3 regions of the Eubacterium maltosivorans genome follow, and region 1 is predicted to be linked to each of the others. Evidence: predicted binding sites of a transcription regulator. Region 1 holds the regulator's gene; each other region holds the start of a gene.
The links. The regulator Rex, encoded in region 1, represses fermentation and respiration genes when NADH is low (regulators of the CRP and FNR family bind a similar motif). The targets are predictions, from matches to a motif close to ATTGTTAANNNNTTAACAAT.

Region 1 (7,900 bases):
TCGACGGTGGTATCTTTGACATTACCAAGTCCTATGAAGGCCTGGAGAGCATGAGCATCACGCTGAACGGCGGCAAGGGCAGTATTGTGTCAAGCGACGACGGCATCAACGCCGCGGGCGGCGACGGCTCCTCACAAAACGGCCGGCCTGGGCAGAACCCCATGGAAAGCGCCAGTGTGGACGACGGTTCCATTGTGCTGAACATTAACGGCGGCGAATGGTATATCAACGCCGGCGGCGACGGGCTCGATTCCAACGCCTCCATCAACCAGACCAGCGGCACGGTTACCATCGATGGGCCCACCGATGGCGGCAACGGCGCTCTGGACTACGACGGCGCCTATAACCTGGCCGGCGGCACTCTGATCGCGGCGGGCAGCTCCGGTATGCTCCAGACGCCGTCGTCAGACTCTGCCCAGAACAGCATCTCTCTGACCTTTAACGCTTCTCAGGCGGCCGGCACCACCATCAGCCTGAAGGACGCGAACGGGGAGGAAATCGCAGGCTACACCCCGTCTAAGACATTCCAGAATATTATCATCAGCACGCCGGATATCCGGACCGGCGTCACCTACACACTGACAAAGGGCGGCGCAGACCTGACCACTGTCACCCCTTCTTCCTCCGTCACAAGCATTGGCGAGGACGGAAGCACCCACAGCGGCGGTATGGGCGGTGGTCCCGGCAACATGGGCGGCCCAGGCGGGAACCGGCCCGGCAGCAGCACTCCGCAGGATATGCAGGGCGGGCCGGGACAATAAGGATTAAAAAAAGAGCTGCACCTGGCGCGCAGCTCTTTTTTTAAATACTCTCTTTTAAAAACCGTTTCTCAAACTCCTCGACCGGCATGGGTCTGGAATAATAGTAGCCCTGGGCAGCCTGGCAGCCGCAGGCATTCAGGAAGCCTGCCTGATCGCCCGTTTCTACGCCCTCGGCAATGACCTGAAGCTCCAGGTCGTTGATCATGCCGATGGTATGCTCAATGATGGTTTTACCTTTCTGGGTCGCCACGCTCTCGTTAAAGAACTCACGGTCCAGCTTAATGGTGTTGACCGGTACATTTTTGAGCATATTGAGCGAGGAATAGCCTGATCCAAAATCGTCCATTGAAAAGGAGATTCCTTCCTCTCTCAACCGCTCCATGCCGCGGTACAAATCCACCGTGTTCTCTACAAAGCTGCTCTCAGTCAGCTCGACTTCTAAAAGCGCCTTGGGAATATCGTAGCGTCTTATAATATGCAGCAGCTTTTTATAAAAATTCGGGTTATATACCTGCACTCTGGACACATTAACCGACACCGGAACTGCTTCCATCCCCCTGTCCAGCCAGGATTTAATGATCCGGCAGGTTTCCTCCCAGACGTATTCGTCCAGCTTGATGATGAAGCCGTTGCGCTCAAAAAGCGGGATGAAACGGTAGGGCGTCAGGAACCCTCTTTCAGGATGATCCCAGCGCACCAGCGCCTCCGCGCCGATCACGCTGCCTGTCTGCACATTGTGCTTGGGCTGGAGATACACCTTGAACTGGTGCTTTTTCAGCGCGTCGTCCATCTCGTTTTCGATCCGCTGCTCCTCAATCTGTTTGGCTCTCAGCTTTTTATCGTAAAAGGCCCACTGCTTGATGAGGCTCCCTTTAATGGTCTTCTGGGCCAGGTTTGCCCAGTCGCATAGGATACTGATCTGGACATTCCGGTCCCTCACAATGCAGATACCGCAGGAGGGCATAACCTGGTAGGTTTCTGAATACTGGTTAATCTCCGCCAGTATTTTCTGAATACGCCTGAGCAGTGGCTCACCCGAACCATAGGACATACAGAGACAGAACACATCGCTGTTCATGCGCCCAAAAGCGTCCATCGGCCCCATATGGCCCGAAATAACAGTTGCCATAAAGCGGAGCAGCCGGTTTCCCTCCTCCCGTCCATACAGATCATTGATAAACTTAAAGCGGTTGACATCCAGGCGCACCACGGCATATTTCTGCTCCGGATGCTCCCTGAGCAGCTTTTCTGCCCGGGAATAAAAGGTATTGATGTTATAGATACCGGTTAACATATCAAACTCTGCCCGGTATTTCAGGGTTTCGTGCGCGCGCTTGGATTCGTCGATGTCGTTCAGGGTACCGATCACCCGGCTGATGCCGCCATCCTCATTGTAAAGCACATTAAATACAATTTTACACCAGATATAGCGGCCTTTCTTATTGCAGAGCCGGATTTCCAGCTCTACCTGCCCGTTGCTGATGGCGTCCATGCTCATTTTCTGCTTTAATATTTCAATATCGCCGGGGTGGACGACCCCATCGTCAAGCCAGATTTCCTTGATGTCCCGGCCGTCATAGCTGCCCATAAAATTTTCCGAAAACCGGGGCGCATAATAGCGCTCTCCGGTCTCTGGGTTCCACTCAAATACCAGGGTGTTTGTCTGCCCAATCACCAGACGGTAACGCTCGTCATCCATCTGCTTTTTCTGAAGGCTTTGGTTTTCCTTCTCAACGGCTTCCAGCTGTTTTTTATAATCAATATCCATGATAAAGCAGAGCAGGATCTCATCCTCCTCGCCTTCAATATCCGCTGGAAAAACGGTCAGCGAGGCCCAGTGATAGGCGCCGTCCTCCCAAAGCTTACGGAACTCTCCAATGACGCTGGTCTTTCCGGAAGCCAGTGCCGCGTGTATTTTATCAATATCAAAAAAATCCAAAAAACGTCTCGAATCCTCCGGGTGAATCATGTGCGCTGCCACATCGGCAATACCGTCTGTCAAAGCGCCGTCTTCTGGCGGCGTCACATATTTACCCTCTACATGGTAGATGATCCGATAATGATTTTTGGTAATGTTCAGTTCATAGAGCTCGTCGTAAATATTACGCAAAGCTACGTTATAAACATTATTTTCAATGGTTTCGTTTGTCTTTTTTCCTGCCATTTTACAGCTCCTGTTATGGGTTTAACTGCAGCTGGCTACCCTACAATGTATGTTTAGGCCCTGTAGCTTTGCGTCTCTGTCTTTCAGCAGATTTGCCCTAGTATTAATCTCGTTTATATTTTACTCTATTATATAATAGATTTTTTTGAAACACAACTCCTATTTTCCACCAAAAAAGCAGGCTTAAGCCTGCTGGTATTTCTGGTTATTCGTTCTCTTCCTCTTCGTTAATCAGGTAGGTTAAGGTAAACAGACTGTCGGTGATGTTCACACTCTCTACCACCACGTCGTCCGGCACCGTCAGGTCCAGAGGCACGAAGTTCAGGATCGCTTTGATCCCGAGCTCTACGACACGGTCTGTGGTTTCCTGCCCGACCTTCTGCGGTACACTCAGGATACAGATATCAATCTTATGGTGCGCCACAAAGGCGTCGAGATCGTCCATGTGGTACACAGTCACGTCTCCGACCTTTTTGCCAATCTGATCCGGATCCACGTCGAACATGGCCTTGAAGTGAATGCCCTCTTCCTTAAAGCGCTCGTAATTGACAATGGCATGTCCCAGGTTCCCAGAACCGATGATAATGCAGTTATACTGGAGATCAAGCCCCAGAATTTTGCGAATGGCCTCCTTCAGCTCTTTTACCTTGTAGCCGTAGCCCTGCTGTCCGTAAGCGCCAAAGGAATTCAGGTCCTGCCGGATCTGCGAGGCGGTCAGCCCCATCATAGCCGCCAGCTCCTTAGACGAGATTTTTTCAATATGTTGATCCTGTAAATCGGTTAAATACTGGTAATACTTGGGCAGACGCTTAACAACTGTCATCGATACCCTTTTTGAAAAAGTTTGCATTCTGCACTCCCCTCCTGCGTCGTACTTATCCTTTTTATTATATCAAGTTGTTAAAAAAACGTCAATTTTTATGGTCGAATTAATTAAAAAAGTGTCAAAGTTTTTTAATTCCTTCAGAAACCGGGCAAACAAGCGCCTTCGGGGTGTCTTTAAAAGCAATTAATCGGTGATGTCCGACATCAGGTTAAGGTGCGGGCTGCCAATCACCTTGGCCACATCCAGCACAAAAGCAATGCCCATGCCCGGCCTGTCGATTTCGATTTTCTTCTGGATCGAGCAGAGCACCGCGTTCCTTATGGACGCGTCCACCAGAATCAGAACGATCTCCTTTTCAGGCTCAATGGTGATGCCGAAAAACCGGGCGTTCTCATGGATGCCGGATCCACGGCCATACATAACGGTCGCTCCGTCAGCGCCGCCCTGTTTGGCCGCGTCAATGACCTCGCCGGACATATCCTTTTCCACAATCACCACAATCAGTTCGGTCTTAATCTTATTTCTGTCTTCCATTTTTTCCTCCATCATTCGCTAAGTAATCTACATATTATATATGATTAAAATCTTCTGTCAATACCGGTTAAGAATCACGCGGCTGCTTTTCACACTGCCTTTTCCTGTAGGCCTCCTTCTGCTTATAAAAGAAGCCCAGAAGCAGGGTTGTCAGAATCGGCGCAAGGGCAATCAGCGCTACCACGCCAAAGCCGTCCAGCAGCGGATTTCGTCCTGGCGTCGCGCCCGCCACAGCCACTGAAAGAGACAGAATAAAGGTCGAGCACATGGGGCCAGTGGCTACGCCGCCGTTATCAAAGGCCATAGCCAGAAAATTCGGCTCCACAAAGCGGCCGAGAATAAAGGCCAGTATATAGCCCGGAATCAAAATCCACCAGAGCGAAATACCGGCCAGCAGCCGGATCATGGCCGTCATAACCGCTAACGCCACGCCCAGCGAGATCGCAAGCAGCATAACGCGTGCTTTGATGGCGCCGCTGGTCATTTCCTCAACCTGCTTTACCATGACCTGGACGGCTGGCTCGGCAAAGGCGACCAGAAAACCGATGGCAAAGCCCAGCGGAATGAGAATCCAGCTGTACTCAAGCTCTGCAAGGGCTGTGCCCAAAAATTCGCCGGCCGGTACAAAGGCAATGTTTACGCCCTGGAGAAACAGCACCAGCCCCAGGTAAGTCACCACAAAGCCGCCTATAATCCGCTTGATAATAGGAGCCCGCAGCCGCAGCGCAATGGCGTTCAAAAACAGAAAAATCAAAACAATGGGCAGGATGGCCAGAAAAACCTCCCATGCCACCTCCGGCATACCGTGAAATAAATGACTGATCAGGCTCATCTGAAGATCACCCCCAAAATCATGACGGCCAGCACCGGTCCCAGCGAGGACAGGGCAACCATCCCAAAGCTGTCTGTTCCTTCCCTGCTGGTTCTTACGCCGCTGGTGATCCCGCTGCCCAGACTCAGTATAAAGGGCACTGTGATGGGACCAGTAGTGACGCCGCCGGAATCAAAGGCTACTGGCGCCATCTCAGGGTTCGTAAAAAAGGACAGGGCAAAAACAGCGATATACCCAATGATCAGGATATGGTACAGCTTCATCTGAAAAACAAAGCGCAGCAGCGCGATAACCAGAAAAATACCGACCCCAACGCCGACCACAGCGATGAGCATCGTCCGGTTGATGCTCCCCTCCGAGACTGCTGCCACCTGGCCAGCCAGCACCTGCACATCCGGCTCGGCAATGGTCACAAACATGCCCACAAAAAAGCCGGCGATAATCAGAATTTTCAAGCTTCTCCGGGAAACCAGAAAATTTCCCACACGCTCACCAACCTCCATCATGGAGATGTCCGCGCCAAACAAAAAAAGCGCCATGCCGATCATCATCATGATGGCTCCGCCAATAAAGGACGCGAGCATCTCAGGCGTGAAGGGCGCCCAGATACCACTGATGATCAAAATCAAAACCGTCATCGGTAAAATTGATACAAGGACTTCTTTAAAGCTATTAAGCAGTTTTCTCATCAAACCTCCTCCTCATTTTGGAATACATTCTTTTTATACCCATTTAGATGCAAAATATTCATCATTTCGCAAATTTCTTTTCCCTGACTCTGTCCGCAGTCGACACACCCCCTCTTTTTTGGTATCATATATAAGGAATACTATGGAAAGAACAGGCAGAAAACCCTATGCTTATAAATATTGAAAATCTTAGTTTTAGTTACGGCATCAATGAAATTTTTAACAAACTGAGCCTCTCCATACAGGAAAAGGAAATGATCGGCTTGGTGGGGCGCAACGGCTCAGGCAAGTCCACCTTTCTCAAGCTGCTGGCCGGCAGACTTACCCCCGACAGCGGCGTCATCAGCAAAAAATCCAACCTTACCATTGGCTATCTGGCCCAGGAAGCTGATTTTAAAGCGGACACCACGCTAGACACCCTTTTTCTCTCTGTCTTTGACGCGCTCATCAAAATGGAGGAGCGGCTGCGAGAGCTGGAGCACCAGATTGGTGAAACCGACGGTGCAGAGCAGGAAAAGCTCATGAAAACCTACGGCGAGCTTCAGGACCTCTTTGCAGAGCAAAAGGGCTATGAATACCCCAGCCGCATCCGCGGCATTGCCAGGGGCCTTGGCTTTACCGACGAGGATATGGCAAAGCCCTTTGGCGTTTTGTCAGGCGGCGAAAAAACACGGGCGGCCCTGGGGCGCAACCTGCTTCAGGAACCAGAGCTTCTGCTCCTCGATGAGCCCACCAACTACCTGGATATCGACTCCCTCCAATGGCTGGAGCAGTTTCTGAAGGCCTACGACGGCGCCTTTGTCATCATCTCCCATGACCGCTACTTTCTCGACAAAGTCTGCGGCCGTATTCTGGAAGTCTCACGCCACTCCCTGGACAGCTACACCGGCAACTATACCACCTATGTGGAAAAGAAAGAAAAGCTGCTCATGGATCTGGACCATCAGTATGCCCAGCAGATGCGCGAAATCAAGCGCCAGCAGGAAATGATTGCCCGGTTCCGCCGTTATAACTCTGTCCACAGCTCCAAGCGCGCTGCCAGCCGTGAAAAGGCTCTGGCAAAAATGGAGGTGGTCGAAAAGGTGCAGACCGAATCCGACGCCCATTTTAACTTCAAGCCCCGCATCCAGAGCGGCAAGGATGTCCTGACTGTCCGCGACGTATCAAAATCCTTTGACGGACAGCCCCTTTTCGAGAATATTTCCTTTGATATCCACCGCGGCGACAAGGTGGGCATCATCGGGGCCAACGGTATCGGCAAAACCACCCTGTTCCGCATCATCCAGGATAAGGTGTCGCGGGACAGCGGCGTCATCGAATACGGCCATAAGGTTCATGTCGGCTATTATGACCAGGAAAATAACGACTTAAAGCAGTTTTATGACGAAAACCTTCTGGAGGCCCTCTGGGATATCGACATGCACTTTACCGAGGGCGAGCTGCGGAGTATTCTGGCCGCTTTCCTGTTTACTGGCGATGATGTGTTCAAGGCTGTGAGCTCTCTCTCCGGCGGCGAAAAGGCCCGGCTTCTTCTGGCGCGCCTCATGCTGTCCCAGTCCAACTTCCTGCTTATGGACGAGCCCACCAACCACATTGATATGCGCACAAAGGAGATCCTCGAAAACGCCCTGATCGCCTATCAGGGGACGCTCTTGTTCATCTCCCACGACCGTTATTTCCTCAACCGGGTGGCGACCAAAATCTATAACTTCACCCCCACGGGTATTGAGGTCACCCTTGGCAATTATGACGACTATCTCCATTACAAGGATGAGGCCGCCCTGCTGGAAGCCCTGGAGGCAGAAAAAAACCGGACCGTGGTCACCAAGACAAAGCAGAAGGCAGACCGCAAAAGACAGAAGGAGCAGGAGGCCGCATTCCGCGGTAAAAAGAAGGAGCTGAAAACCGTGGAAACGGATATCGAGCGCCTGGAAAACGAAATCGCAGATTACGAAGCACAGATGTGCCAGAACGATTTTTATGACGACCTGGACAATGTAAACACGGTCACAGCCGCCTATAACACCGCCAAAGAAGCTGTGGCCAGCCTGACGAACCGCTGGGAGGAGCTGCTGCTCGAAACCGAGGAGTGGG
Region 2 (7,900 bases), 470 kb from region 1:
CTTCTGCCGATTAAGTTTTTTGACAGCCTGCCTCTTTGTCTTTAACAAAGAGCTTTTTCAATTATTTTAAGGAGGTTGAATATGAACGCAAGCGGAAAAACCTTTATCAAGGTTACAGCAATCATTCTGATTATTTTAGGCGCCTTTTCTGCTTTAACCGGGGCACTGTCCATGGCTGGCAGCAGCATGATGGGCTCTGTGGCAAATGACCCGGCTGTACAGGACGCCCTCGCGCAGGCAGGCTCGTCCGTTTCCACAGACGAGCTCGCGCGTATGGCCATGATCAGCGGCGGTATGCTGCTGGGAATGGGGATACTCTACCTGGTCGTTGGGATTTTAGGCGTTGTTTTTGCCAAGAACACCGGAAAAGCCAAGCTTTTAATGGTTCTGGGCGGGATCGTAGCCGTTCTGGCCATTGTCAGCACAGTGATCAATATCGTCAACGGCGCCAGCATGAGCGGTGTTTTCATGGATCTGGCCTTTATCGTGCTCGCCGGCCTGTATTTCCTGGGCGCTAAGCTCAATAACGACGACGCCAAAGCCGAAATGGCCGCCGCGCCAGCCGCAGAAACAGTCGAAGCCGTCGAAGCCGAAATCGTCGGGGACGATCAGGACGAAGAAAAGTAGAAACTTAGGAAAAGAAATGAAAAAAAGCATCCGAAAGGGTGCTTTTTATTTTGCGCGAAATCATTTTAGAATTCCATTTTAAGATATTCCATAAGAAAATTGATTTTTTTAATAATTATATTAATATTATTAAAATAATAATTGACAATGTTTATTTTTAGGTTTATATTATAGATATCAAAGAGAGAAGGTGATGTGATGTACCAGGTAATCAGCCGATGCCCTGTGTGCGGCGGCAGGCTTAAAGCCGTTAAGCTCCAGTGCGAAAATTGCGATACCGCCATCGAGAATGATTTCTGCCTGAGCAAATTCGATTATCTCTCCGCAGAGGATCTGTTTTTTGCCGAGACCTTTCTGGTCTGCCGGGGCAATATCAAGGAAGTGGAAAAGAGACTGAAGATTTCCTACCCGACTGTCCGCTCCCGTCTGGACGGGATCATCGAGAAGCTCGGCGGAAAGCCCGAGAGCCCGCCGCCAGTTTCCAAAGCCCGGAAAAAGGAGATTCTGGACGCCCTGGAAAATGGGGAGATCACGCCCGAGGAGGCTCTGGAGCAGATGAAAGAAACCGAATAGCGGCCCGGCAAAACAGGCATTAAAATTTGAGGGCAGAACCGGACAGGTCTGCAGAAAAGAGGAATATAATGGAAGAAAAAATGCGAATATTAAAAATGGTAGAAGAAGGCAAAATTTCCGCTGAGCAGGCAGTGGGCCTTCTGGACGCGCTGAGCCAGGCAGCTCCGGCAGAAGCCGGAACACCGGCAGACACCCCGGAAGGCAACTGGATCGAGCCAGTCAGCACGAAGGGAACTGGCTACGATGACAAAATGCTGCGCGTGGTCGTGGACACCCCGGAAGGGGACAAGGTGAATGTGCAGCTGCCCGTTAAAATTGTTAAGCAGATGCTCAAGGTTACCGGGAAGCTGCCAATCCAGTGGGAAGGCTCTGAGAAAATTGACCTGGAAGCCCTGACCACCGCCATTCTGGAATGTATTGATAATGAAACCCTCGGGACCATTGTGGATGTGAGCGCGTCAGACGGCTCGACCGTTAAAGTTTACATTGGCTGACCCTGGAGGAACGACCCATGCGCATTGTAGTACATGAAGGCAACCTGCGGCTTCGGCTGCCTGTTCCGCTGCGGCTGGCCTCCCTCGCGGTTAACCTGGTGCCAGAGATCGCCTTTGTCAAAATGCGGGCGTCTGTTCCCGAGCCCTTCCGGGAACTGGTGACCAAGGATTATTTCAAGATGATCGTGCGGGACTGTACCTCTGTTCTGAGACAGTATAAGGGCCTCGAGATCGTCCACGTCGAGGCGAAGGACGGCACCTATGTCTCCATCCGGATCTGACAAACGGGGACAAGGCCAGGATAAATATTTACCCTCGATAAAACGATTGCAAAATGCTATACTAAAGCAAAAGCTGCTTGAGTATAGCATTTTTTTGGAAAGAGGTGTGAATTATGAAACAGGAAATCCACCGGATACGGGGCGGCCTGCTGGCCATTCTGTTTATCCTGCTGTACGCGGCCCTTCAGGCCTTTTATGTCGAGTACGTCAATGCAGCCAGCCAGAGCTTTTCAGAAAGCGGCGGCGTGGTGGCGGTGCCGGTCTATATCCGGGCCATGTTCTGGGTGTGCCTGGTGCTTCTGGGGGCCCTGATCGGGGGCATTGCCAACGACTTTAAACGCCGCAAAGCCCACATGTCGGTTTTTAACCTGACTGTTGGCCTTGTGATGGCAGCTCTGGGCGCGTCCCTCACGGCCCTTATCGCGGTCGTTCCTCTGCGGGCCTCCCTCGCCAATGCCTCCAGCGGCCTTTTCCTTTTCGGCGGGGTTTTCCTGTATAAGGGGCTGCGCAGCGCGCCCAACCCTGAGCCCGTCTCCAAAAAAATCATGAACCTGATTCTGGCCATTATTCTGATCATGCTCTTTGTCGTCGCCTACGATCAGCTCCAGGCCCATATGACCGGGGCCCTGGCGGCTGTGAGCATGGAGAAAAGAGTGGGGGTAACGGGCAGAGCCCTTGTGTACTACAATTTTCTGGTCACGCCGCTGCTCACCCTGCTCCTGGCCGCAGGCGCCTGCTTTGTTGCCTGGTTTCGCACGCCGCGGCCAGCCTTTGACGTGAGGCACTTGCTTTTTGCCCTGGCCTGCCTGGCGCTTTATGGGGGCATGGCTTATCTGATGCTTGTCGATCCGGCTTTCGGACAGTTTTTAAATAATCTGTCGTTCAGCACAGGAACTGAGATTATCAAAAGCGTCTGCTCGTCACTGGCCTTTACCCTGCCAGTATTTTCAGGACTTTACCTCCTCAAGGCCTTTTTCAGAGGCGCGCCGGAGGTATGGATCAAAAAAGGCGGCAGAAGCAGCAAAAAGAAATAAGGGAAACGCCAGAATGACAAAAAATTCCACGTAATTTCTCGCTTTTTTTTAAAAACCAGCGGATAGTATGTTATAATAAGGGATAAGTAAACATTGACAATTGTTTAACTAAGAGCAATTCCAAATGGGAGGGAAAAATGAGTTTTATTAAAGAATATGCTGAAAAACTGGTAACGGCAGAAGAAGCTGTCAAGGCTGTAAAATCCGGCGACTGGCTGGATTACGGCTGGTGCTCCGCCACAGCAAGAGAGCTGGATCGGGCACTGGCAGCCCATGTGGTCGAAAATGACCTGGTTGACCTCAAAATCCGCGGCGGGATCCTGATGTGGGTGCCCGAGATTTTTAAAATCGAAAATCCGGCAGACCATATCACCTGGAATTCCTGGCACATGAGCGGCATCGAACGAAAGGCCATTGCCCAGGGTTTCGCTTACTACACACCGATCCGTTACTCCGAAATGCCGAGATACTACAGAGATTCCAAGCAAGATGTGGACGTGGCCATGTTCCAGGTCGCACCGATGGATGATCACGGTTATTTCAATTTTGGCCCCAACGCCTCACATATGATGGCAATGTGCGAACGCGCAAAAACAATCATCGTTGAAGTCAATAAAAATATGCCGAGATGCCTTGGCGGCTTTGAAGAAGCCATTCACATCTCTCAGGTCGATAAAATCGTCGAAGGGCCCAATCCCCTCATGGCAGAGCTGGGCGCCGGCGGTCCCGCAACCGATGTTGACAAAAAAGTTGCCGAGCTGATCGTCGAAGAAATTCCGAACGGCGCGTGCCTCCAGCTTGGTATCGGGGGAATGCCGAACGCTGTCGGATCACTCATCGCCGAATCCGATCTGAAGGATCTGGGCGTTCACACCGAAATGTACGTCGATGCCTTTGTCGATATCGCGAAAGCCGGCAAAATCAACGGCTCCAAGAAAAACATCGACCGCTTCCGCCAGACCTACGCTTTTGGCGCAGGTACCCAGAAGCTGTATGATTATATCCACGACAATCCGCAGTGCATGAGCGCGCCGGTAGATTATACCAACGATATCCGCTCCATCGCTGCCATTGATGATTTTATGTCCATCAACAACGCTGTCGACGTTGACCTTTTCGGCCAGGTCAGCTCAGAATCCTCCGGGATCAAGCACATCAGCGGCGCTGGCGGACAGCTCGACTTTGTGCTGGGCGCTTACCTGTCAAACGGCGGAAAGAGCTTTATCTGCTGCTCCTCCACCTTTATGACAAAAGACGGCGAAATGAAATCCCGTATCGTGCCGACCCTGCAGCCGGGCTCCGTTGTCACCGACACCCGTGCGAATATCCACTACCTGGTAACCGAGTACGGCAAGGTCAACCTTAAGGGCCTGTCCACCTGGGAAAAATGTGACGCCATTATCTCCGTAGCCCATCCGGATTTCCGCGACGAGCTCATCGCAGAAGCCGAAAAAATGCATATCTGGAGAAGAACCAACAAAGATAACTAAAACATTCAGGGATCAGCCCAAAGCGGGCTGGTCCTTTTTTCATGGGGATGGTGTGCCGAATGGGCGCGCCATCCTCCGGCCGCCTTGCGGGCGTCCGGTATGGATGAATTTGATCCCGACGTTTAAGAAAGCTTTAATTTATGTAAAAAGACGCAGTGGCCGCAAGCCCGCCCAGAAAGCGGCCTGCAGTGAATAAAAGTATTTTATCGTTAAACAGATAACTAACAAAGGAAACTTTTATCCGAAATTCCTTGATTTTAAAGGATTAACCGTCTATAATGAGGACACAGCCAAAGAGCATAGTGACAGAAAAGAAAAAAGTTCGTTTGTTTGGCGATTGCCAGTACGGCGGCGGTAGATGGTCAAATTTGTCCCGCGTGATGTTGGAATGTAAGGAGCCTTTAGTTTAAAATGAAAACGGATAATACGATCAAGAAGGAATATGCAACCTGGGAAGAATTTCAAAACAGGCTTGAGCATGATATGGCAGTGATGAATAATGTGGAAAAAACCAAAAGAAACAGCGTTACCGTCATTTTCAAAACCGCTGTCGTCAACGAGGAAACCGGAAAAATTGAAGTCAGCTTTAAAAAACAGAAGGACAGAAAATATACAAAGAAGTCGAGAGCCATGCTGCCAGGGCTGAAGCAGTCCTGCCAGAAAATCTAAACGCAAAAGAGATGAGGCGCCAAAAAGGCACACCATCTCTTTTTTTGTTTCAGGGCTTAGCGGCCCCGGACTGGTTTTTGTACGCTGTGCCCCAGTCCACCATGGAGTCGAGAATGGGTTTCAGGCTGTAGCCCGTCTCGGTCAGGGTGTACTCAACCCTCGGGGGCACCTCGGGGTAGACCGTACGGGTGAGCAGGCCACAGTCCTCCATATCTCTCAGGTTAGAGGTCAGCACTTTCTGGGTAATGGCCCCAATGGATTTTTTAAGCTCGCTGAAACGGCGGGTGCCGTCCATCAGGTCCCTCAAAATCAAAACCTTCCATTTACTGCCGATGAGCATCAGCGTGGTTTCGACAGGACAGGCCGGAAGTGGTCGGTCGTTCATTTTTTCACCTGCTTTCACTGGATTAATGGTATCTTAAAGATACTTACATAAAAAAGTATATCAGGTTTTGGATAAAATTTCAACCCTGGTATCCCGAGAGATACCAGGCCACTATTTTGTGCCTGCTTCACAATGGGCCACTTGTGCATTACAATAGAAGAAAAAAGAAAGGAGCCGTCTTATGAACAGAAACGAGCAAATGCTCCGGCTGATCACGGCCCTGCTGGCAGAACAGCCGGAATATAACCCGATAAAAATCCCGGAGACAGCGCAGGAAAGATGGCGGATACTCCGGTCGCTGATGAACCTGCGCCCACCCATGCCCGCAGACCCGGATTTTCTGGCGCTTCAGGATACCTTCCTGCAAGGCGAGACAGCCCGCAAGGGCATTACCCGGGTCGGTGATCTGTCGCCTTTACAGGAGGGACTTTACCTCTGGCAGGGTGATATTACAACCCTTCAGGCAGATGCTGTTGTGAACGCGGCCAACAGTCAGCTCCTGGGCTGCTTTGTGCCCTGCCACAGCTGCATTGACAATGCCATCCATACCTATGCCGGCGTCCAGCTGCGCCAGGCCTGCCACGAGCTTATGCTTTGGCAGGGGACGCCCGAGCCTGCCGGGACGGCCAAAATCACTCCGGGCTATAACCTCCCTGCGGACTGGGTAATCCATACGGTCGGCCCCATTGTCAGCGGCGGCCTGACCCCAGAGCACTGCGGCCTGCTGCGAAGCTGCTATCAGGCCTGTCTTGCCCTGGCCGAGGAAAGAGGACTGCAGAGCCTGGCCTTTTGCTGTATTTCCACCGGAGAGTTCCGCTTTCCGCCGGAACAGGCCGCTGCCATTGCGGTAAAGACCGTAAAGACGTTTATGCGGGAGGCCAGAAGTCTGAAAAAAATTGTGTTTAACGTCTATAAGGATGAGGATTTGAAAATTTACCAGTCTCTGTTGAAAAACTGATCAGGTTAAGAGAACAAGCCGCCGCGCCTCAGGGTGCAGGCGGCTTTTTTGCGTAAAATTAAAATTTATAAGATAAAAAGTAAAATATATTTGACTTTTTGTCGGGTCTGGTTTAGAATAAGCGTGTAAAGGATGGTGACGCAATGGGGAAGAACTTAAGGATTAAAGCTGCCAGGGCTGCCCTCGACATGACCCAGAAAGACCTGGCCGAGGCAGTAGGTGTCACCCGGCAGACCATGAACGCCATTGAGAAAGGGGACTATAACCCTACTATCAAGCTGTGCATCGCGATCTGCAGGGCACTTGGAAAAACACTGGACGAGCTTTTCTGGGAAGAGACGGAGTGTGTATAAAGGTTTTAACGACAGGAGGATTATAAAATGTTTAATTTATGTAAGGAATACGACGAGCGTCAGCAGATTATCCGCGGCAGCATCTGCAAGCACATTATGGTGATTATGGGGATCTGTGTTTTGATCAATGGCATCATTGAGGACGCGGGTTTTGTCTGGCCGGACAAATTCATCGCCAGTATTATTCTGATCATGGTGCCCATTACCATCGGAACGGTAGAGATGAACATCCGGGGCGTTTATCTGAGTAAGAACCGCCAGGTTTTCTTTGTGGTCATTTTTGGTCTGGTGGCCCTGGCCAATGTGGTTCTCCTCATCAGCCACAACGAGTCCCTTTTTACCGCAGGTGTTATCACCGATTACGGTGAACATGCGGTTCTGGCCATCTGTTTTCTGACTATTTTTATCGCTGCCATCATTCGCCTCATCTACGATAAACGCATGGAAAAGATTGAGGAATAAAAAAACAGGACCCGCAAAGGTCCTGTTTTTTATTCGCCTTCCCCGGCCGCAGTGGGGGAAGGAAGGATGGAATTGATGGCGTCGTTGATGAAGTTCGAGCTGCCGCCGGAGTCTGAGCTGTTGTTTGTGTCATTTCCCGGGGAGGTCGTGTTGGTGCTGTCCGAGCCGCTGTTGGTGGTCGTGGACGGCGTGGCAGACGGGCTGGGACTGCTGTTTTTCTGATTGTTGATGAGCCTTGTAATCTGGGACTGGCCATTTTGGATCCAGCTGTTAATGGTCTCCTGGTTGATCCCTGTGTTGATGCCAAAAAGCCCGAGCCAGATCAGCAGTGTGTAGAGTATGGCGATCAGGGTTACAAGGATTCTCGGAATAAGACCGAACTTTTTGTAGTAGTACATTAAAAAAATGCCGAGCGGTGGCACGAGCACCAGCATGAGCAGGATGAACCAGGTGCGGGCATAAAAGGGATCGCCGGAGCGTCTGCCGCCAGGCATGTGAAGCCCGCGGCCGCCGGAACGGCCTTTTTTGCCGCGCTTGCCTTTGCCGCCCCGGCCGCCGGAATCGCCGTCATCTG
Region 3 (7,900 bases), 160 kb from region 1:
AGCGGTTTTTACAAGGTGTTAAAAGACGATAATAAAAGTATTTTAAATCAGGCGCTTTCATTGAGAAATGCAGGTGTTAATTTGTTCTTTTTACGGGACACCTACAGCCTTAAGCCCGGCTTTACAGGACAAAATATTACATTGTGTTATGGTTCTCAATATGTTATGATAGGCATGTTAATACCTATATATACAAGTTGAAGATTTTTTGCTTGTTAAAAAAATAACAATCCATCAGTTCACGCTTTAAAAAGCCTGTGGAACAGGCTGAGTGAAATTGAAATTTCAATAAGGAGGAGCGTATTATGGCTTTTAATATTGCAGTTGCCGGTAAGGGTGGTGTTGGAAAAACAACCTTTACGGGTATGCTGGTTTCATATCTGGTAGAACAGGGCAAGGGGCCAATTCTGGCAGTGGATGCTGATTCAAATGCAAACCTGAACGAGGTTTTGGGTGAAGAGGTTGAGCTGACCATCGGACATATCAAGGAAGAGGTCAACCATGCAGAGATGGACGGTAATCAGCTGCCGCCGGGAATGACCAAGGGTGATTTCCTGACCCTGCGTTTAAACCAGGCTGTTTCCGAAGGAAAAGGCTATGATCTTCTGGTCATGGGCCGCAGCCAGGGCGAAGGTTGCTATTGCTTTGTCAACGGCCTGTTAAAGACTCAGGTTGGCCGTTTATCTGAAAATTATAACTATGTCATCATGGATAACGAGGCAGGGATGGAGCACATTAGCCGCGGTACCATGGGAAGAATGGATATTTTACTTTTAGTCAGCGACTGCTCACGCCGTGGAATTCAGGCTGTCGCCCGAATCCGTGATCTGGCAGAGGAACTCAATTTGAGAATTCCGGTCATTAAGCTGATTGTCAACCGCGCGCCAAACGGGGAACTCAACGAGGGCACAGCGGAAGAAATTGAAAAACAGGGTCTGGACCTTCTGGGAGTTATCCCGATGGACCAGCAGGTATTCGAATATGACGCATACGGCAAGCCGCTTGTTACCCTTCCAGAGGATTCAGCAGCGCGTAAGGCTGTTCGTGAAATTATTGACAAGCTGGAAATCAAGTAGTTCTGGTTTCCTGGGTAAGTGTAAGTGCACTGGCAGAAGCCGCCAAAGAGGAGTGGCGGTTTCTGCTTTGAAAATAAAATCATGCATATGATTATTTTGCAAAGGTTAACAGAACAAGGAGGCGTGTATGCATAAAGTAGTGTTTGTCGTTAAGGGAAAACGGCAGGTAGAGTTTTTAGCGGGACAAAGAGAAAATCTCCTGGAAGCGGCGCGGAAAGCCGGAATTATGATCGACACACCGTGCAATGGTAATGGCACCTGCGGAAAATGCAAGGTTCAGATTACAAAGGGCAAGGTGGACGCCTTGTCGCTCACCCGGCTGACGGAGGAGGAAATTGCCGAAGGATGGGTGCTGGCCTGCAGCTCGGAAATCGTTGAGGATATTGAGGTGAATGTGCCTGATCTGGCCTCTGCATTCCAGAATGAAATGCAGATTACCGACCTGTCTGAAAATGAAAACAAAAATATCCGCTATGTGCGGAAAAAAATGCTGAAGATGGGAATGACAGATTCCAATCGTCTGTGCTGTGAGATCATTCAGCTGCCAGAGCCTACCAATGACGATAACCTCGCAGATGAGGATCGGTTAAAACGTTATTTCCGCCAGACACTGGGCTACTCGGACATTCAGGTAAGCCTGGATGTTCTCAGAAAATTCCCGGACGCGTTCAGGGAAAATAACTTTAAAATTAAGGTTGTCTATCTGAAGCGCGGCGACATTGCCGAAATCATGGATGTGCGTTCCTGCCTGGAATGCGCCTGTGCCCTTTATGGGGTAGCTTTGGATATTGGTACAACGTCTGTTTCTGCCTGCCTGGTGAATATGGATACCAATGAAATTGTTTCTAAGGCTTCCATGGGGAATGCTCAGGTTAAATACGGCGGCGATGTTATCAACCGTATCGTTTATACAGAAAAGCCAGGCGGTCTTAAAAAGCTGCGGGACGCGATTATAGAGGAAACCATCAATCCGCTGATCGGTCAGATGGTTCAGTCGGCAGGTATTACCACTGATGATATTTATGAAATGTGCGCGGCGGGAAATACGACCATGACCCATCTGCTGCTTGGGATCAACCCCGATCACCTGAGACGTGAGCCTTTTATACCAGGCGTCAACACGATTCCAGAAATGAAGAGCACCGAGATCGGTATCCGTATTAATCCAGAGGGCCGTGTCTATCTGGCGCCTTCGGTGGCCAGCTATGTCGGCGGCGATATCACTGCTGGCGTATTTGCTGTTCCGGTTTGGCTGCAGGAAGAGTTTACCATGCTGGTAGACCTGGGAACAAACGGCGAGATCGTTTTTGGCAACAAGGACTTTATGATGACCTGCGCCTGCTCTGCAGGACCAGCCTTTGAGGGCGGAGAAATCAGCTGCGGAACCCGAGCGGTTCCAGGCGCCATTGAAGAGGTTAAGATTGACGACGCGACGTTAAAAGCAAGCTTCTCAACCATTGGCGGAGAGATACCGGTAGGTGTCTGCGGTTCCGGAATCATTGACCTGATCTGCGAGATGAAACGGACAGGCATTATTGACGGCAAGGGCCGTATCAGCAAAGATATCGATAATCCGAGGATTGCCTTTGACGAATACGATATTGGGCGTTACTTTGTCTGTTCAAAGGAGCTGGACAGTACCGCCAAGGATATCTACATTACAGAAATCGACATCGACAGCTTCATCAAGGCAAAGGGCGCGGTGTTCTCAGCCATTCACACCCTGATGGAAAGCATGGATATGCCCATTGAAGTGCTTGAAAATGTGTATGTGGCCGGAGGAATCGGCAGCAACCTTGGCATTGAAAACGCCATTGCCCTCGGTATGCTCCCGGATATACCGGTTGATAAGTATTATTATATTGGAAACAGCTCGATGCAGGGGTGCTATCTGGCCCTTACACTGGCTGAGGGAAAAGAAAAAATCGCAGAAATCGGACAGAATATGACTTATATGGAACTTAGCGTTCATCCGTCTTATATGGATGCCTTCATATCAGCCTGCTTTATTCCGCACACGGATATGAGCCTGTTCCCGAGCCTGCAAAAATAGACAGAGGTAACCAATGCTAAATTCTGAAATAGAAGCAGCCATTGAAGAGAAGAGAAAAGACAAGCTGCCCTATGATCATTATAAAAATTTGATAAAGGATAAGGATCCTCTGGAGATGGCAGAGAAATCCACCTGTCCTTATGACTTGGAAACGCAGCTGTTCACAGTAACGCTGATGGGTGAGGAATACAAGGTAAAATACCCCGAGGGCGACGTGCTTTTAAAGGACGGAACTGCCTTTGACGATTATAAGCCCATGACCATGATCCTGCGTTATCTGCTTAACGCCCAGGGCGTGCCGCCCATGGGCACAACCATCGCATACCGGGATATCTCGGGGGGAAACCATTATTTTAAGAGCTTTGAGGGCCGCTGCCTGAAGCGCTTTGCCTTTACCTTCAACTATGATGTTGAAGGGCTGAAGCGCGCTATGGAAAAGCTGAGCGCAGAACCTAAAAAACACGGTGATCTGTCCTACCGTTTTGAGTTTATCAACAACATGTATCTGACTGTAATCCTCTGGCTGGGGGACGATGAGTTCCCGCCGGAATCACAGATTCTTTTCGACAGTAATATTACCTCAGGCTTTGATGCGGAGGATCTCGCCGTAATGGGAGATATTTTTATCCCCGCGCTGAAGCGGCTGGCAAAAGCAGACTGACACCTGTAAAATATAGTAATATTTTGCTTATTTACGGGGTCGTTTTCATGGGTTTCATGAAATCATTTAAACCTACTGAATAACTGCGAATTAAAAGCTTTAGAAAGACGGGTAAATTTTTGTTTTTGGTCGAAAAATGTTTGACAAACTTATAACAAGATAGTAGTATATGTGTATACTTATATATACAAGTCTGTGTACACCGGTTTATTTTCAATTGAAATTTTAAAGCAACCGGAATTTGTCATGTTCATAAAACGATTCCGGGCTTTGAAATATAAAAAAATACTAACAAGAACGAGTTAGGAGGTAACGAGGAAATGCCATTCAAAAAAGCAGAACAAAAGTTTAGTGGCAAGATCAATGAGTGTGTAATTGGTGTTGGAGATGCAGCAGTTACTCTCGGAGGAGAAAAAGGATTACCATTTTTAAGTGGTGAAGGAAACGCACCGGTTGTTGGTGTCGAAATTTTAGACAGTTACCCAGAAGACTGGGAAAAATGTCTGGTTGACGCTTATGGTGACGTCGTAAAGGATCCTGCAGCATGGGCAAAATATGTACAGGACAATACAGACGCACAGTTTATCGCATTAAAATTAATCAGTGCCGATCCTAACGGTGCTAACAAATCATCTGAAGAATGTGTTGAAATCGCTAAAGCTGTCGAAGCGGCAATCGATCTTCCACTGGTTGTTGCAGGCTGCAACAACGCTGAAAAAGACGGTGATTTACTGGTTAAGGTTTCTCAGGCATTGTCTGGCAAAAACGCTGTTTTATTCTCAGCTGTTGAAGATAACTACAAATCTGTCGGTGTAGCAGGTAATGCTGACGGCCACAAGGTATCTGGCCAGTCTGCTGTTGATATCAACCTTGCAAAACAGTTAAATATCCTGTTGACACAGTTAGGTGTTGACGGTGGAAACATCATCATGGATGTTGGAACCGCTGCTGTTGGCTATGGTTTCGAATATGTTGCTTCTACAATGGACCGTATCCGTTTAGCTGCTTTAGGCCAGAACGATACAGACCTTCAGATGCCAATCATGACCAATGTTGGCGACGAAGCATGGGGCGTAAAAGAAGCTGTTTTCACAGAAGAAGAAGCTCCTGAATGGGGAAATCAGGAAGAACGTGGTATCGCTATGGAAGTTTCCACTGCAGCTTCTTGCTTAATCGGCGGCTCAAACGCTGTTATTGTTAAACATCCGGAATCAGCTAAAGTGATTAAAAACTTTATCAAAGAGTTAGTAGGTTAGGAAAGGTAGGCGCAAAAAAATGGCAGTAAAAGGTTTAGATATTTTTAAACTGACTCCTAAGAAAAACTGTAAGGAATGTGGATTCCCTACATGTATGGCATTCTCAATGAAAGTAGCCGCTGGCGCTGCAGAAATTGATAAATGCCCGTATATTACAGACGAAGCTAAAGCTCAGTTATCTGAAGCTACCGCCCCTCCGATGAAAACAATCAAAATCGGAACTGGCGACACAGAATGTGCCCTGGGCGGCGAAACCGTATTATTCAGACATGAAAAAACTTATGTCAACAAAGCTTTATTCGCAGTTGAATTCTCAGACGCAGATTCTGACGATGAAATTGCTAAGAAGGTCGCTCATTTAGAAGCTGTTAAATATGACCGTATCGGCGAATTAATGTGTGTAGAAGTTGCTTCCGTACGTTATGCTGCTGACAAAGCTAAATTCTTAGACCTGATCGCTAAAGTGATCGAACTGGGCCGTGTGCCAATGGCTGTTGTTGAAGATGTTGAAGTCGCTAAGGAAGCTGCTGAAGCAATCAAAGCTGCTAAAGGTATCTTGATGGGCGCTACACCTGCAAATGCTGACGCGATGGTAGAAGTTGCCAAAGCTGCTGACGTTGTGCTGGGTGTCTCCGCTGGCTCTATCGAAGAATTACATGACACAGTTGAAAAAATCGAAGCTTCTGGTTACAAGAACCTGGTGCTGAACGTTGGCGACAGCTCTGTCAAAGAAGCTTACAATAACGCTGTAACCATCCGTACCAACACTCTGAAGGGCGATGACAGAACTTTCGGTTATCCTTCAGTTGTATTTGTTAACAAGCTTGCTTGCTGCGAACAGATGGAAGTTGCCTTAGCTTCTGCTTTTGTTCTGCGCTATGGCTCCATCATCGTAATGAGCGATATGGATTTCAAACAGGCTCTGCCATTGTTCGGTTTAAGACAAAACATCTTTACCGATCCTCAGAAGCCAATGCGTGTCGAACCGACCATCTACGAATTCAATAAAGCTGACGATAACGCACCTGTGCTGGTTACCGTTGACTTCGCTCTGTCTTACTTCGTAGTTTCCGGCGAAATCGAACGTTCTAAAGTTCCTGCTTACCTGGCTATTCCAGATGCTGGCGGTTACTCCGTTCTTACAGCATGGGCTGCCGGTAAATTCGGTGCTTCCGTTATCTCTGATTTCATCAAGGAAAGCGGCATTGCTGACAAAACTAAATGCAGAAAGCTTATCTTACCAGGTAAAGTTGCTGTATTACAAGGTGATGTTGCTGAAGCGCTTCCAGATTGGGAAGTTATTGTCGGACCGACAGAAGCTATGCAGATCCCGAAATTCTTACGTGATTTAATGGGTATTGCCTAAGCTCTGCGCTTTGCGGCGAACATCTGTAATTCATACGAATTAAAACTTTTCCGCAGCAGGAGGCGGGGGCTTCCGGCTGCGGTTTATCCAAAAATATTTTATAATCCGAAAGGGGAAACATTATGGCAAAATTTATGGTTATCGGTGAAAGAATTCACTGTATTTCTCCAGCAATGCGTGAAGCATTTGAAACTCGTAATCCTGAACCAATCCTGCAGAGAGCAAAAGAACAGTTAGATGCTGGTGCAGATTATTTGGATTTGAATATCGGACCTGCTGAAAAAGACGGTGAAGAATTAATGCAATGGGGCGTTAAATTGTTACAGGAAAACTTTGACAATGTTCCACTGGCACTTGACACCGCTAACATGAAGGCGATTGAAGCTGGTATTCAGGTTTATAACCGTGAAAAAGGCAAACCACTCGTTAACTCCGCTGACGCCGGCGACCGTATCGGTTACCTGGATTTAGCTGCTGCCAACGATGCTGCCTGCATCTGCTTATGTTCTAAAGAAGGTGTACCTTCTGACAATGACGAACGTATCGCTTACTGTTCTGAACTCCTTGAAAGAGGGATGGAACATGGCATGGAACCAACCGATATGCTGTTTGACCCATTAGCGCTTGTTATCAAGGGTATGCAGGACAAACAGGAAGAAATGCTTGAAGCCGTTAAGATGATCACAGACATGGGCCTGCTGACTACTTGTGGTTTAAGTAATGTTTCCAACGGTGCTCCAAAACACATCAGACCATTACTTGACAGCGCGATGATGGCAATGGCAATGTGCTGTGGCTTATCCAGCGCAATCATTAACCCTTGCGACAAACGCTTGATGGAAACTGTAGTGGCCTGCGATATTATCAAAAATAATATCTTATACGCAGACTCCGTTCTGGAATTCTAAGAGAAGTTAATAAAAAATAAGCCCCTAAAGTAACGCTCATTTCGAGACCCGGAAGGGAACGTTGCTTTAGGAGCCCATATTGAATAAATGACTGATTTGCGTTGCCGCTTTTATTATTCTACAATAATAAAGTGTTTTTGTAAAGTGGAAATTTTTACAAAGTTGCTGCAATGTGAGTAAATTATTAGGAGAGGTAAATTAAATTATGAGCAATGAATTGTTAGAATTTGATGTTATAGCTGAAGCTTTAATCGAAAAAGCTCAAAAAGATGGCGCTGAAACCATGTGGGACAGAAAAGCTGCCTTAAAAACCCAGTGTGGTTTTGGTGAAGGCGGTATCTGCTGCCGTATCTGTGTTATGGGACCTTGCCGTGTAAGCCCATCACCGGATAAAGGCGCTCAGAGAGGTATCTGTGGTGCTGACAGAGACACCATCGTCGCCAGAAACTTTGCGAGAATGTGCTGTGGCGGTACATCCGCCCACTCTGACCATGCGCGTGATATCGTACATGCAATGTATCATTCTTCTGAAGATGGTCCTTTCAAAATCAGAGAAGAAGGCAAGCTGAGAAGAATCGCT

Region 2: the regulator Rex is predicted to act here: its motif matches at 3,102-3,121, upstream of CPZ25_RS20185 (butyryl-CoA:acetate CoA-transferase).
Region 3: the regulator Rex is predicted to act here: its motif matches at 3,930-3,949, upstream of acsD (acetyl-CoA decarbonylase/synthase complex subunit delta).

The regions. Positions count from the first base shown of each region.
Region 1 covers NZ_CP029487.1:3,849,130-3,857,029, reverse strand. Annotated here, with positions in the region: gene CPZ25_RS17895 (carbohydrate-binding domain-containing protein) at 1-761, shown strand, start outside; gene CPZ25_RS17890 (sensor domain-containing protein) at 802-2,925, opposite strand; cyclic di-GMP riboswitch class I at 2,949-3,032, opposite strand; gene CPZ25_RS17885 (redox-sensing transcriptional repressor Rex) at 3,131-3,775, opposite strand; gene CPZ25_RS17880 (P-II family nitrogen regulator) at 3,935-4,285, opposite strand; gene CPZ25_RS17875 (DUF1538 domain-containing protein) at 4,353-5,117, opposite strand; gene CPZ25_RS17870 (DUF1538 domain-containing protein) at 5,114-5,806, opposite strand; gene CPZ25_RS17865 (ABC-F family ATP-binding cassette domain-containing protein) at 5,974-7,900, shown strand, end outside.
Region 2 covers NZ_CP029487.1:4,317,551-4,325,450, forward strand. Annotated here, with positions in the region: gene CPZ25_RS20635 (hypothetical protein) at 1-14, shown strand, start outside; gene CPZ25_RS20160 (hypothetical protein) at 82-627, shown strand; gene CPZ25_RS20165 (DUF2089 domain-containing protein) at 826-1,200, shown strand; gene CPZ25_RS20170 (SHOCT-like domain-containing protein) at 1,269-1,694, shown strand; gene CPZ25_RS20175 (hypothetical protein) at 1,712-1,975, shown strand; gene CPZ25_RS20180 (hypothetical protein) at 2,089-3,009, shown strand; gene CPZ25_RS20185 (butyryl-CoA:acetate CoA-transferase) at 3,147-4,499, shown strand; gene CPZ25_RS20190 (hypothetical protein) at 4,911-5,168, shown strand; gene CPZ25_RS20195 (winged helix-turn-helix transcriptional regulator) at 5,218-5,553, opposite strand; gene CPZ25_RS20200 (protein-ADP-ribose hydrolase) at 5,735-6,511, shown strand; gene CPZ25_RS20205 (helix-turn-helix transcriptional regulator) at 6,655-6,864, shown strand; gene CPZ25_RS20210 (hypothetical protein) at 6,892-7,326, shown strand; gene CPZ25_RS20215 (hypothetical protein) at 7,356-7,900, opposite strand, start outside.
Region 3 covers NZ_CP029487.1:4,011,363-4,019,262, forward strand. Annotated here, with positions in the region: gene CPZ25_RS18530 (ATP-binding protein) at 306-1,076, shown strand; gene acsV (corrinoid activation/regeneration protein AcsV) at 1,204-3,129, shown strand; gene CPZ25_RS18540 (DUF3786 domain-containing protein) at 3,143-3,790, shown strand; gene acsD (acetyl-CoA decarbonylase/synthase complex subunit delta) at 4,111-5,046, shown strand; gene acsC (acetyl-CoA decarbonylase/synthase complex subunit gamma) at 5,066-6,412, shown strand; gene acsE (carbon monoxide dehydrogenase/acetyl-CoA synthase methytransferase subunit) at 6,535-7,320, shown strand; gene cooS (anaerobic carbon-monoxide dehydrogenase catalytic subunit) at 7,526-7,900, shown strand, end outside.